DNA from 2 places in the Actinoplanes missouriensis 431 genome. Region 1 is predicted to be linked to the other one. Evidence: riboswitches for the same ligand, from Rfam matches in the RefSeq annotation. Region 1 holds a riboswitch; the other holds the start of a gene.
What was found. A riboswitch is a leader RNA that binds a small molecule or an ion and turns the genes downstream of it on or off. The one in region 1 is predicted to bind glycine.

Region 1 (6,468 bases):
TCAGCAGCGGTCACGGCGATGACGCGCCCGTCGAGTTCGGCGGTGGCGACGGCGCGTACCCAGGAGGTGTGCCCGGTCATCGGCGAGCCGATCGGGGTGAGCGTGCCGAGGTCCCAGCGGCGGACCGTGCCGTCGCCGTCACCGCTGATCGCCATCGGCCGCCCGTTGACGACAGCCACCGTCACCGCGGTGATCGAGACCGTCTCGTCGGCCCAGACCGGACCGTTCTCCGTGCCGTCCGGCAGGTCATGCGTGCGCACCGCCTCGTCCAGCCCCAGGGTGACCAGGATCGGACGGCCGTCCCGGACCGCCGTCGCCACCGCCCCCACCTCGTCGATCGTCCGGCCCGCCGAGCCGTCCCCGGAGACGTGAGGGCCGCCCTCGGCGACGTGAGCCGCCGAGCCGTCTCCCGTGACGAGGGTCGCGGTCGAGCCGTCCCCGGTCACGAGGACGAAGCCCTCGGCCGTCTCCGCGGCGGCCAGCGCCGTGACCGCCGCGCCGGGGCGGTGGATCGGCTCGCCCGCCTCCTCGCCGGTGGACAGGTCGGACCGGTGGATCACGCCGTCGCTGTCCGCGCTGACCACGATGGACGGCCCGGCCATCGCCAGGGCCAGCACCGGCGCCCGGTGCACGGCCAGGGGTCCGCCGATCTCCTCGCCGGTGGTGATGTCCCAGCGCCGCAGCTCACTGCCTGTCGCGCCGATCAGAGTCGGACGCCCGGCCAGCACCCCGGCGATGATCGCCTGTGGGGTGTCACCGCGGAACGTGACGCCGAGATGCTCACCCGAGGAGAGGTCGACGACGTACAGGCGCTGGTTCGCCAGACAGATCGCGATCGGACGCCCGTCGATCTCGGCGGCCGCGACGGCGTCGATGTGCGCCAGCCCGGTCGGTATCGTGCCGGCCGACGTCCCGGAGGTCAGGTCGATGATCTCCAGGGCCGGGCCGCGCACGATGATCGCGTGCGGGCCGCCGGCCTCGATGACGGTCAGGCAAGACATGGCGACACTCTAAGACGTCACTGTGCGAGGAGACGTGACTGCCCGAGAAGGCGTCACGGTGCGAGGCAGTTCCCGTCGGGGAGGACGCCCGCGTACCACTCGTGGAACCGGTCGGACGGCGTTACGTCGCCCATCACGCAGACGTCGCCCACCTTGACCGCGTAGATCAGCGAACCGGTGACCGTCGGATCGGTGTCGCGGGCCAGCCGGACCAGGTGATCGGCGTACCCGGCCGTGGTGAACGCCTCCCGCACGGTCACCACGTCCTCGGGGGTCGCGGAGAGCCGGGTGCCGCCGAGGACGTTGTGCACGGCGGCCGCGGCCTCGTCGAGCTTCTCGTCCTCGCCGATCGCCGGCACGACGGTGCGCCGGTGGATGTCCTTGCGCTCCATGTCGCAGTGCCCGTCGTCGTTGGCCGGGTCCGCGCAGGTGGTCCAGCGCGGGGACTTCGCGGTGGTGGAGGAATCGGCGGTGGCCTCCGCGCACGCCGCGGCGAAGGCCATGAACAGGACGGCCGGCACGAACCTGATCAATCTCACGCGGGCAACCTACAACGTCATTCCGGCGGCAGGTACGTGGCGGCTTTCACAGCGCACGATCGAACCGCCTCCTCCGCGTCCACCCCGATGCTCTCCAGCGCGACGAGCGCCGTGAACACGACGTCGGCCAGCTCGCCGGCGACCTGCTCACGGGTGTGCGTGACGCCCTTGCGCGGGTTCTGCCCGAGCATCCCGATCCACGCCTGCGCGGCCTCGCCGGACTCCTCGGTGAGCTTGAGGATCCGCAGGGTCAGCTCGAGATCCGACGTCCCGTTCCGCTCATCGAGAAAAGAACGCCAGCGTTTCGCCTCGGCCCAGATGTCCATACCGGCATTCTCGCGTCAGCACTCGATGACGTTGACGGCCAGGCCGCCGCGGGACGTCTCCTTGTACTTGATCTTCATGTCGGCGCCGGTCTCCTTCATGGTCTTGATGACCTTGTCGAGGGAGACGTGGTGCCGGCCGTCGCCGCGCAGCGCCATCCGGGCCGCGGTGACCGCCTTGACCGCGGCCATCCCGTTGCGCTCGATGCACGGGATCTGCACCAGGCCGCCGACCGGGTCGCAGGTCAGCCCGAGGTTGTGCTCCATGCCGATCTCCGCGGCGTTCTCCACCTGCTCGGGTGTCCCGCCGAGGACCTCGGCGAGCCCGGCGGCGGCCATCGCGCACGCCGAGCCGACCTCGCCCTGACAGCCGACCTCCGCCCCGGAGATGCTGGCGTTCTCCTTGAACAGCAGCCCGATCGCCCCCGCCGCCAGCAGGAACCGGACCACCCCGTCGCCGTTGGCGCCCGGCACGAAGTCCAGGTAGTACCGCAGCACCGCCGGGATGATCCCCGCGGCGCCGTTGGTGGGCGCGGTCACGACGCGACCTCCGGCCGCGTTCTGCTCATTGACCGCCATCGCGTACGCCGTGAGCCACTCCATCGAGTGCGCGGCCGGATCACCTGCCGCCCGTAGCTGGCGAGCCGTGGACGCGGCGCGGCGGCGCACCTTCAGGCCGCCGGGCAGCACCCCCTCGGCGTTCAGGCCCTCGTCGATGCAGTCGGACATCACCGACCAGATGTGCAGCAACCCGTCCCGGATGCCGGACGGCGCCCGCCACGCGGACTCGTTCTCCAGCATCAGCCGGGAGATCGACAAACCCGTGGACCGGGTCAGGCCGAGCAGATCGGTACCGGACAGGAACGGGTGGGGCACGGGCGGGTGGTCGGCCCGTACCCGGGAAGCGAGATCTCCCACCACGAAGCCGCCGCCGACCGAGAAATACTTCTTCCGCAGCACCTCGGCGCCGTCCGCGGCGAGCGCCGTGAAGGTCATCCCGTTCGGGTGCTCGGGCAGTGAGCGGCGCCGGTGCAGCACCATCTCCACCGCGACCTCCCGGCCGGACGGCAGCACGATCCGCCCGTCCGCCGGAGCCTCGAGGGTCACGTCGACCGTCTCCGGATCGAAGCCCTGCAGACCGAGCAGGACCGCCTTCGGCGTGCCGTGCCCGTGACCGGTGGCGCCCAGCGATCCGAACAGCTCCGCCCGCACCGAAGTGACGTGGACGGAATCGGACAGCTTCGCGGCGAACATCGCGGCCGCCCGCATCGGGCCGACCGTGTGCGAGCTGGACGGCCCGATGCCGATCGAGAACAGGTCGAAGACGGAGACGGCCAAGATCATGACTCCGGTGAGATCAGCGCGGCATAGGCCGCGGCGTCGAGAACCTCGGGGGTACGGGTGACGCGCACCCGGTAGAGCCAGCCGGCGCCGTACGGATCCGAGTTGATCAGACCCGGGTCGTCGGCGAGCGCCTTGTTGACCTCCACGATCTCCCCATCGGCCGGCGCATAGACCTCGCTGACGGATTTGGTCGACTCGATCTCGCCACACGTCTCGCCGGCCGTGGTGACGGCGCCGACCTCGGGCAGGTCGACGAAGACCACGTCACCGAGGGCGTCCGCGGCGAACGCGGTGATGCCGACCGTGGCGATCTCGTCGTCGGTGAGCCACTCGTGGTCACGGCTGTAGCGAAGGTTCAAGGGGATCACTGGGGGCTCCTGCGGTAGAAGGGCAGCGCGACGACCTCGGCGTCCTCGCGGGTGCCACGGACGTCGACGACCAGACGGGTGCCGGGCGCCGCGAACACGGGTGGGACGTAGGCCATGGCGATCGGGTGACCAAGCGTCGGCGACGGCGCGCCACTGGTCACCTCGCCGATCCGCTCGCCGCTGACCGGATCGAGCACCGCATGGCCACTGCGTGGCGCGCGGCGGCCGGCCGTGACCAGGCCGGTCAGCACGGTCGACGGCCCCTGGGCGGCGACGCGGCGCAGCGACTCGGCGCCCACGAAGTCCGCCTTGTCCAGGGCGACGATCCGGCCCAGCCCGGCGTGGAAGGGGGTGGTGCGGACGGTGAGCTCGTGCCCGTACAGGGGCATGCCCGCCTCCAGGCGCAGCGTGTCCCGGCAGGCCAGACCGGCGGGGGTGGCGCCGCTCTCCCGCAGGCTCTCCCAGATGGTCGCGGCGTCGGCGTCCGAGCAGTAGATCTCGAAGCCGTCCTCGCCGGTGTACCCGGTGCGGGCCAGCAGCACGTCACAGCCGGCGACCCGCGCCTCGGTGATGCCGTAATAGGGCAGGTCGAGGCTCTCGATGGCCATCGCTTTTGCCGATGCGGGGCCCTGCGTGGCGATCACTTCCGCCGATGCGGGGCCCTGCGTGGCGATCACTTCCGCCGATGCGGGGCCCTGCACCGCGATCAGCGAGCCGCCGGCGTCGGTGATCCGGACCGCGAACCCGTTGGCGTGCTCGCCGAGCATGGCCCGGACCATCGGGGCGTTCGCCGCGTTCGCCACCACCAGGAACCGGTCGGCCGCGAGCCGGTAGACGACCAGGTCATCGAGGACGCCGCCGGTGGTATGGCAGAGCATCGTGTACTTGGCGCGGCCGACCTTGACCGTCGAGAGACGGCCGGCGAGGGCGTAGTCGAGGAATTCCGCGGCGTTGCGGCCGGTGACCTCGATGCGGCCCATGTGGCTGAGGTCGAAGAGCCCCGCGGCGGTCCGCACGGTGTGGTGCTCGGCGATGTCACTGCCGTACCGCAGCGGCATGGTCCAGCCGGCGAACGTGGTCAGATGCGCGCCGAGGCGCGTGTGGACGTCGAAGAGCGCAGTGCGTCTCACGGGAGGCTCCAAGGTCGTGACAGGTTGGGGCCTCCCTCGCTCTGTCATGGGGCCTGAGAGCTTCACCGCCGTTACGGGCGGTTTGCACCGTGGGCGCGTTCGTCTCGCGAACGGCTTTCCAGAGTCGCCTGACCGCAGCGGTACGTGGGCCTGAGAGATTCTGAGGGAGAAGTTGCTCCTTCGGCGCCTCGCCGGGTTCTCCAGGGCCGTGGGCTCTGGTGCCAGGGCCTTGTGGCTCTGGGTGCAAGGGCCTTGTGGCTCTGGGCGTCAGGGCCTTGTGGCTCTGGTGGCGAGGGCTCTCCCGCTGCGGGTTAGCGGCTTCTTCAGTTGTGGCCTGCAAGCTATCCGGGCCGTCATGATCACGTCAAGCGAGCAGGTGCGCAGGTGAGCGTCGTGATCCCTAGTCACCCGTGGCGGCGGCCTCCTCGTCTCCGGCGGTAGCGCTCTTGTCTCCGGCGGCGGCCTCCTCGCCCGTGGCTGCGGCCTCCTGTTCTGTGGCGGTGGCCTCCTCGAGGACCTTGAGCTGGCGTTCCGCGTCGTCACCGCGCGGCCACAGCACCGCGACCATCGCGCCCGAGCACCCCGGACCATCCGCCACCCCAGCGCCATCGGCGCCCGAGCACCCCGGACCATCCGTCACGCCAGCGCCATCGGCACCCGAGCACCCCGGATCATCCGCCCGCCCCAGCGCGGCTGGCACTCGAGCACCCCGGATCTCCGCCCGCCCCAGCGCGGTCGGCGCCCGAGCACATCGGATCATCCGCTCCGGGTGACGCGGGCCGCTCACCCGGTGGGGGACGATCAGGTTAACCGGGCCGCGACCGGGGCAAGTGGAGACGAAACCCGTCGGGAGGACCTGATGACCATTTACGACAGCACGGTCGACGCTCAGCACAACATCGCCGTTTCCGGTGACCCCGCCGTGATCGCGGCTGACGCCGAAGCCACCGGCGCCGAGCTGGGCATTCCCGCCAAGCGCCGCCTGCTGCCCATCGTCATGACCACGGCGGCGATCGCAGCGGTGACCGCCGCAGCGATCTACGGCGCAGCGAAGGCAATCGAAGCCCGCCGGAGCCGCAGCCGGTGGGAGCAGTTCCGCAGCCGCTTCTAAAGTGGCGAGCGGGTAGTCGCAAGCGACGCTCGAGGCTCGGCGAGTAGCGAGCGTCAAGCGGGAACCACGTAACGCCGGGCCGCGTGTGGACGACGGGCGCAACACGAACCCCCATTCCACACGCGGCCCGCGTTCGTCCAGGCGGTGTGGAATTCGGTATCGCCACGACGGAGGATCCCTACCACCGTTTCGCTCCTTCTTATTATGAAGTCGGCAGTCTTTTCGGGGTAACGGAGATCCTTTCCTGAATACAATGGACTCCACGATCGCGGCAGGGAGCGAAACCTTGACCGTGCGGGGCGACGGCCGAACTGGAGATGGTGGCCGAGCTGGCGGGGGCGGCTGAGCTGGACGAGGCCCCGAAGCTTCGGGAGGTGACGTCGCCACGGGCGGCTCAGGAACCCTGGGCGACTCAGGAACTCTGGGCGGCGGTGGGCCTGCGGAACGATCGGCCTCGTCACGCAGCTGGCGCAGCCGGCGAGCATGCCGTTGCGCGAGACCCCACGTGCGGTGCCGCGCATGCTCCCACCTGAACCGCTCCGCCTCCGGCGAATAATTGCGGCGCGCGCTCGGATCCCGCAAATGCTTCACGGGAAACAAGGAAAGCTGCGCCATGAACCAAGCGTTTCTCGCCCTCCAGGGAATGGCCAAC
Region 2 (6,468 bases), 490 kb from region 1:
TTCGCGGAGCACGTTCTCATACATCCACAACAGCATCGTGGGCTGGCTGAGGTCGAATGCGCGATGCGGATTCCACCAGAGGCGCAAGGGCAACTCGACGAGGCCGGCGGTGGGGCCGCGCAATTCGCTCAGCATCCCGGCGACGACGACCGGCCGATGGGGGCGGGCCAGGTGCATCACCGGGACTGTGCTGACGGACATGACGTCAGCCTAAACCGAGGCGTCACGGGAAAGGCAAGCACCTAGGTTCCTAGGATGCTTTAGGCGGTGTGTTCGCTGCGGCTCGGTGGTGGTCATTCCCGGCCCTTTCCGGGGTACGGGGTCAGAGGTTGCGCTCGCGAACGCCGGAGAGCAGCCGGTCGATCGCCGTGCGATCCGGCTCGTCCGGCAGCGGCGTCGACGCGGCTGCCTCTTCCAGCTCGGCGAGCAGGGCGGACGACCAGGCGCGGATCTCGTCCCAGCCGGCCTCGCCGCGCCGGACGGCGAGCAGCCGGTCGCGCAGCGGGCTCATGTCGACGAGCACCTCGCCGGTACGCAGCACGTGCGCTCCGGCGATCAGCAGGCGAATCATGTGCATCGCCTGTTTGTGATTGGTCTCGCCGGTGCGGGCACGCCGCGCCTCCACCTTGGCGAGCTGGTCGCGGGCGTAATTGCCGTAGGTGGCGAATACGCGCCGGGACAGAAACGCCTGCCGCGCGCTGATCAGAGCCGTGCCGTCCGGATCTACCGTTTCGACGATGGGGGACCAGAGCACTTCCAGGACCGTCGGATTGGCCTGTGCGGCGAGCACGCAGAATCGCTCGAACTCCCAGTTGAACTGTTCGTCGAGGGGGCCGTCGAAATGCGTCGGCGGTTTGTCCAGACGCCAGAAGGAACGGGTGGGCGCCACGAAGACGCCCCGCCGGTCGTGGTCGGATCCGTCCACGGACAGTCCGTAGGCGCGCGATCCGACCACGACCGACAGCGCGAGCGGGAACATCAGAGGTCGATGACCGTCGCGTCGATCTCGTCGAGCTCGGCGGCGGTGAGCTCCGGTCCGCTCAGCGCGGCGATGTTGTTCTCCAGCTGGCCGACGCTCGACGCGCCGATGATCAGGCTGGTCATCCGCGGGTCGCGCAGCGCCCAGGAGAGCGCCAGCTGGGCGAGGGACTGGCCGCGGCGCTTGGCGATGTCGTTGAGCGCGTGCAGGCGGCCCATGGTCTTCGGGTCGAGGGCGCTCTCGTTGAGGAAGACGCTGGTCCGGATCCGGGAGTCGTCCGGGATGCCGGTGAGGTACCGGTCGGTGAGCAGGCCCTGCTGCAGCGGGCTGAACGCGATGCAGCCGGCGCCGGCGTCGGAGAGGGTGTCGAGCAGGCGGTCGTGCTCGATCCAGCGGTTCAGGATCGAGTAGGACGGCTGGTGGATCAGCAGCGGGGTGCCGAGGTCACGCAGGATCTGGGCGATCTCCGCGGCCTGCGCCGACTTGTAGTTGGAGATCCCGACGTAGAGGGCCTTGCCGGACCGGACGATCGCGTCCAGCGCCGACGCCGTCTCGTGCAGCGGCGTCTCCGGGTCGGGCCGGTGGTGGTAGAAGATGTCGACGTAGTCCAGGCCGAGCCGGGTCAGCGACTGGTCCAGCGACGACACCAGGTACTTCCGTGATCCCCAGTCGCCGTAGGGCCCGTCCCACATCGTGTAGCCGGCCTTCGTCGAGATGATCAATTCATCACGGTACGCCTTGAGGTCCGTCCCCAGCAGCCGGCCGAAGTTCGACTCCGCGCTGCCCGGCGGCGGGCCGTAGTTGTTCGCCAGGTCGAAGTGGGTGACCCCGAGGTCGAAGGCGCGGCGGACGATGGCGCGCTGGGTGTCGAGCGGGCGGGTGTCGCCGAAGTTGTGCCACAGGCCGAGGGAGAGGGCGGGGAGCTTCAGGCCGCTGCGACCGGCACGCCGGTAGGTCATCGTGTCGTAGCGGGCGGAATCAGGGGTGTACGTCACAGACCACACCCTAGGACTGTGATCCAACCGGGTGTGCGCTGGTAGGTTGGTCGTGCCGGCAACACCTGTGCGGAAGAGACCGTCCTCGTGACGGCGCCGAAGGGGCAAACCCTCCCCGGAAAACTCTCAGGCAGAAGGACCGCGTGGGCAGGCGCTCTGAAATACCCGTCTGGGTATGACAGAGGGGGAGGTTGCGTGTCGACCTTCTTCAGAGCCTGGAGTCGCCCATGACGTCACCCTTCGTTCCCCGCCACATCGGTCCGGGTTCGGACGAGCAGACCCACATGCTCAAGGCGGTCGGATACAACTCGCTCGACGACCTGATGGACGCCGCGATCCCGGAGTCGATCCGGTTCCACGGCGACCTGGACCTGCCGGCCGGGATCTCCGAGCAGGAGGCGATCGCCGAGCTGCGCGCGATCGCGGACCGCAACACGGTCGCCACCCCGATGATCGGCCTCGGCTACTACGGCACGCACACGCCCGCGGTGATCAAGCGGAACGTGTTGGAGAACCCGGCGTGGTACACGGCGTACACCCCGTACCAGCCGGAGATCAGCCAGGGCCGGCTCGAGGCGCTGCTGAACTTCCAGACCATGGTCACCGACCTGACCGGGCTGACCACCGCGAACGCGAGCATGCTCGACGAGGCCACGGCGGTCGCCGAGGCGATGACGCTGGCCCGCCGCGCTTCCAAGGTCAAGAGCAACGTGTACGCGGTGGACGCGGACACGTTCCCCCAGACGCTGAGCATCGTGCGGACCCGGGCCGAACCGCTCGGCATCGAGGTCGTGCTGATCGACCCGGAGGAGCCGGAGACGCTGCCGGACGAGTTCTTCGGCCTGCACCTGCAGTACCCGGGGGCGTCCGGTGAGGTCCGCGACCACGCCGCGCTGGTGGAGCTCGCGCACGAGCGGGGCGCCCTGGTCACGGTCGCGGCGGATCTGCTCGCGCTGACCGTGCTGCGGGCACCCGGCGAGATCGGCGTGGACATCGCCGCCGGCACGACACAGCGGTTCGGCGTGCCGCTCGGCTTCGGTGGCCCGCACGCCGGATACCTGGCCGTGCGCGCCGGCCTGGAGCGTTCGCTGCCCGGCCGCCTGGTCGGCGTGTCGAAGGACGCCGACGGCGCGCCCGCCTACCGTCTCGCGCTGCAGACCCGGGAGCAGCACATCCGCCGGGAGAAGGCGACCAGCAACATCTGCACCGCGCAGGTGCTGCTCGCCGTGATGGCCAGCATGTACGCGGTCTACCACGGCCCGCAGGGCCTTCGGGAGATCGCCGACGGGGTGCACGCGCACGCTTCCCGGATCGCCGGCAGCCTGCGGGAGGCCGGCATCGAGGTGCAGAACGACACCTACTTCGACACGGTCACCGCGGTGGTGCCGGGCCGGGCCGAGGCGATCGTGGCCGAGGCGGCGCGACGCGGTGTGGACCTGCGCCTGGTCGACGCGGACCGGGTGTCGGTCTCCTGCGACGAGACGACCACGGACGAGCACGTGGCGACCGTGGTGGCCGCGTTCGGCGCCGAGCTCGCGATGATCTGGGGGGTGTCCGGCGGCTGGCCGGAGCGCACCACCGAGTACCTGACCCACCCGGTCTTCAACACCCACCACTCCGAGACCTCGATGCTGCGCTACCTGCGCAAGCTCTCGGACCGGGACTACGCCCTGGACCGGGGCATGATCCCGCTCGGCTCCTGCACGATGAAGCTGAACGCCACCACCGAGATGGAGGCGATCACCTGGCCGGAGTTCGCCAACATCCACCCCTTCGCCCCGGCGAACCAGATCCAGGGGTACGAGGACCTGGTCGCCCAGCTGGAGGGCTGGCTCGCCGAGATCACCGGTTACGACGCCGTCAGCGTGCAGCCGAACGCCGGCTCGCAGGGTGAGCTGGCCGGCCTGCTCGCGATCCGCGGCTACCACCGCTCGCGCGGCGAGACGCACCGCGACGTCTGCCTGATCCCGTCCAGCGCCCACGGCACGAACGCGGCCTCCGCGGTGATGGCCGGCATGCGGGTGGTCGTGGTGGCCTGCGACGCGGACGGCAACGTCGACCTGGCCGACCTGGACGCCAAGATCGAGAAGCACCGCGACAGCCTCTCGGCGATCATGGTGACCTACCCGTCGACCCACGGCGTCTACGAGACCTCGATCGCGGAACTCTGCGCGAAGGTGCACGACGCCGGCGGCCAGGTCTACGTCGACGGCGCGAACCTCAACGCGCTGGTCGGCTTCGCCAAGCCGGGCAAGTTCGGCGCCGACGTGTCGCACCTCAACCTGCACAAGACGTTCTGCATCCCGCACGGCGGCGGCGGCCCCGGTGTCGGCCCGGTCGCGGTCCGGCAGCACCTCGCCGCGTTCCTGCCCGGCAACCCCCTCGAAGAGGGCGACCACCACGCGGTGTCGGCGGCGGCGCACGGCTCGGCCGGCATCCTGCCGATCTCCTGGGCGTACGTGCGGATGATGGGCCCGGACGGGCTGGCCGCGGCGACCGCGTCGGCGGTGCTCGCCGCGAACTACACGGCGGTGCGGCTGCGCGAGCACTACCCGGTGCTCTACGCCGGCAACAACGGCCTGGTCGCGCACGAGTGCATCCTCGACCTGCGGCCGATCACCAAGGCCACCGGCGTGAGCGTGGACGACGTGGCGAAGCGGCTGATCGACTACGGCTTCCACGCGCCGACGATGTCGTTCCCGGTGGCCGGCACGCTGATGGTGGAGCCGACCGAGAGCGAGGACCTCACCGAGCTCGACCGGTTCATCGCCGCCATGATCGCGATCAAGGGCGAGATCGACCAGGTCGCGGCGGGCGTGTGGCCGAAGGACGACAACCCGCTCGCCAACGCGCCGCACACCGCGTCGGCGGTCTCGGCGGACGAGTGGGCGCACCCTTACCCGCGGTCGGTGGCAGGTTTCCCCGAGGGCGTGGACCGGACGGCGAAGTACTGGCCGCCGGTGCGCCGGATCGACGGGGCGTACGGCGACCGGAACCTGGTCTGCTCGTGCCCGTCGCCGGAGGCGTTCGAGGACTGACGCGCCGAAGGCGAGCGAGGACCGGCTCGCCGGAGGCGGGGGAAGGTCGATGAGAGGGCGTCCGATCCGGGCCGGATCGGGCGTCTGATCCTGCGCAGGTCGCGGTACCCATCCGGGGATCGCGGCCTGCGCCGTCTTCGGGGTGACTACGCTACGGTGCGTAGTCGACTTTCAGGGAAATCTCAGGCGGCGAGGGCGTGCACGGCCGGGCCGCGGTGCGGCTCGATCAGCGTGCCGTCCGGCAGTAGCTCGCCGGTGTCCTCGAAGATGATGACCCCGTTGCAGAGCAGGCTCCAGCCCTGCTCGCAGAAGGTCACGATGACCTTGGCGGCCTCACGATCGGTCGCGTCGGCAGAAGGACAGGGAACTCGGTGCTGGCACATCTTGCTCGTTCTCCGATTGGGGGCTGTGTGAAGGTTCACAAAGTCGGTGTCGGACGTTACCTCACATGGAACGACGGCGGTTCAACCCGGTGACGCCGATTCGCGGTGAGTTCGCGCCTTCGATGCTCCACGGGACGGGGCATGTCGACCACTGTCCGTCGACTCCTTCCGGGGCTCCTCCGGCGGCGCCGGCCGCCTGCCAAGCCCGTCACCATGCGTTACGTGTGTTCCGGTGGCATCGAGGTGATCCCGGTGACCCCGCCGAGCTTCTGTCCGACTTCCTGGCCGGCAACGGACTGCCGGTGCGAAACCTTGGCCGAACGGCTGACAAAAACAAGACGATCGGCGATGGCACCATTTGCGGAGCAGCACTCTACGTGTCCGCTGACGCCGGATGCGTGATGGTCGGTGGGGAGCTCGGGGCACCCTCTCCGGTGCCCGATGTTCCGGATGTTTATGCGGTCGTCTACCAACATAACTCGAAAAGTCAGGAGAAATCGGGCGGCGGGGCGGATCGGTCAGACGGTTGGTGGTTCGACTCGCGGCAGCTCGGGCCGTGGCAGCCGGGGCCCGGGGCCGAGCAGCCCGGGTCGTGGCAGCCCGGGTCGTGGCAGCCCGGGTCGTGGCGGCTCGGGTCGTGGCGGCTCGGCGAGTGGCGGGAGAGCTGGAGCCGGGACGAGCACGCCCGGGCGGTCACCGCGGTCCGGGAGGCGATCGGGCGCGGCGACGTCTACCAGGTCAACGTCGTCGGACACGCGTCGGCGGCGTACACCGGGGACCCCGGTCCGGCGCTGCGGCGGGTCGCGGCACTGCCCGGCGCCCGGTACGGCGGGGTGCTCACCGGCGACGGCTGGGCCCTCGCGACGGCGTCGCCGGAGACCCTCGTGGAGGTCCGGGACGGGCGGGTGATCACCCGGCCGATCAAGGGGACGCGCCCGGCCACCCCGCAGGGGCTGCGGGAGCTGCTCGGCTCGGCCAAGGAGCGGGCCGAGCACGTGATGATCGTCGACCTGGAGCGCAACGACCTGGCCCGTCTGCCGGGGACTGGGCCGGTTGCCGTGGACGAGCTTTTC

Region 2: linked by a shared signal. The riboswitch ahead of gcvP (aminomethyl-transferring glycine dehydrogenase) and the one ahead of gcvT (glycine cleavage system aminomethyltransferase GcvT) in region 1 are both predicted to bind glycine.

What each region holds. Positions count from the first base shown of each region.
Region 1 covers NC_017093.1:4,895,796-4,902,263, forward strand. The annotation lists gene AMIS_RS22955 (WD40 repeat domain-containing protein) at 1-1,001, opposite strand, end outside; gene AMIS_RS22960 (DUF6993 domain-containing protein) at 1,055-1,540, opposite strand; gene AMIS_RS22965 (MazG-like family protein) at 1,558-1,866, opposite strand; gene AMIS_RS22970 (L-serine ammonia-lyase) at 1,882-3,207, opposite strand; gene gcvH (glycine cleavage system protein GcvH) at 3,204-3,575, opposite strand; gene gcvT (glycine cleavage system aminomethyltransferase GcvT) at 3,572-4,705, opposite strand; glycine riboswitch at 4,745-4,829, opposite strand; glycine riboswitch at 4,834-4,919, opposite strand; gene AMIS_RS42890 (hypothetical protein) at 5,106-5,303, opposite strand; gene AMIS_RS22985 (hypothetical protein) at 5,496-5,816, shown strand.
Region 2 covers NC_017093.1:4,409,894-4,416,361, reverse strand. The annotation lists gene AMIS_RS20675 (hypothetical protein) at 1-201, opposite strand, end outside; gene AMIS_RS20670 (nucleotidyltransferase domain-containing protein) at 323-979, opposite strand; gene mgrA (L-glyceraldehyde 3-phosphate reductase) at 979-1,974, opposite strand; glycine riboswitch at 2,035-2,126, shown strand; gene gcvP (aminomethyl-transferring glycine dehydrogenase) at 2,202-5,012, shown strand; gene AMIS_RS20655 (DUF5999 family protein) at 5,195-5,395, opposite strand; gene AMIS_RS20650 (chorismate-binding protein) at 5,773-6,468, shown strand, end outside.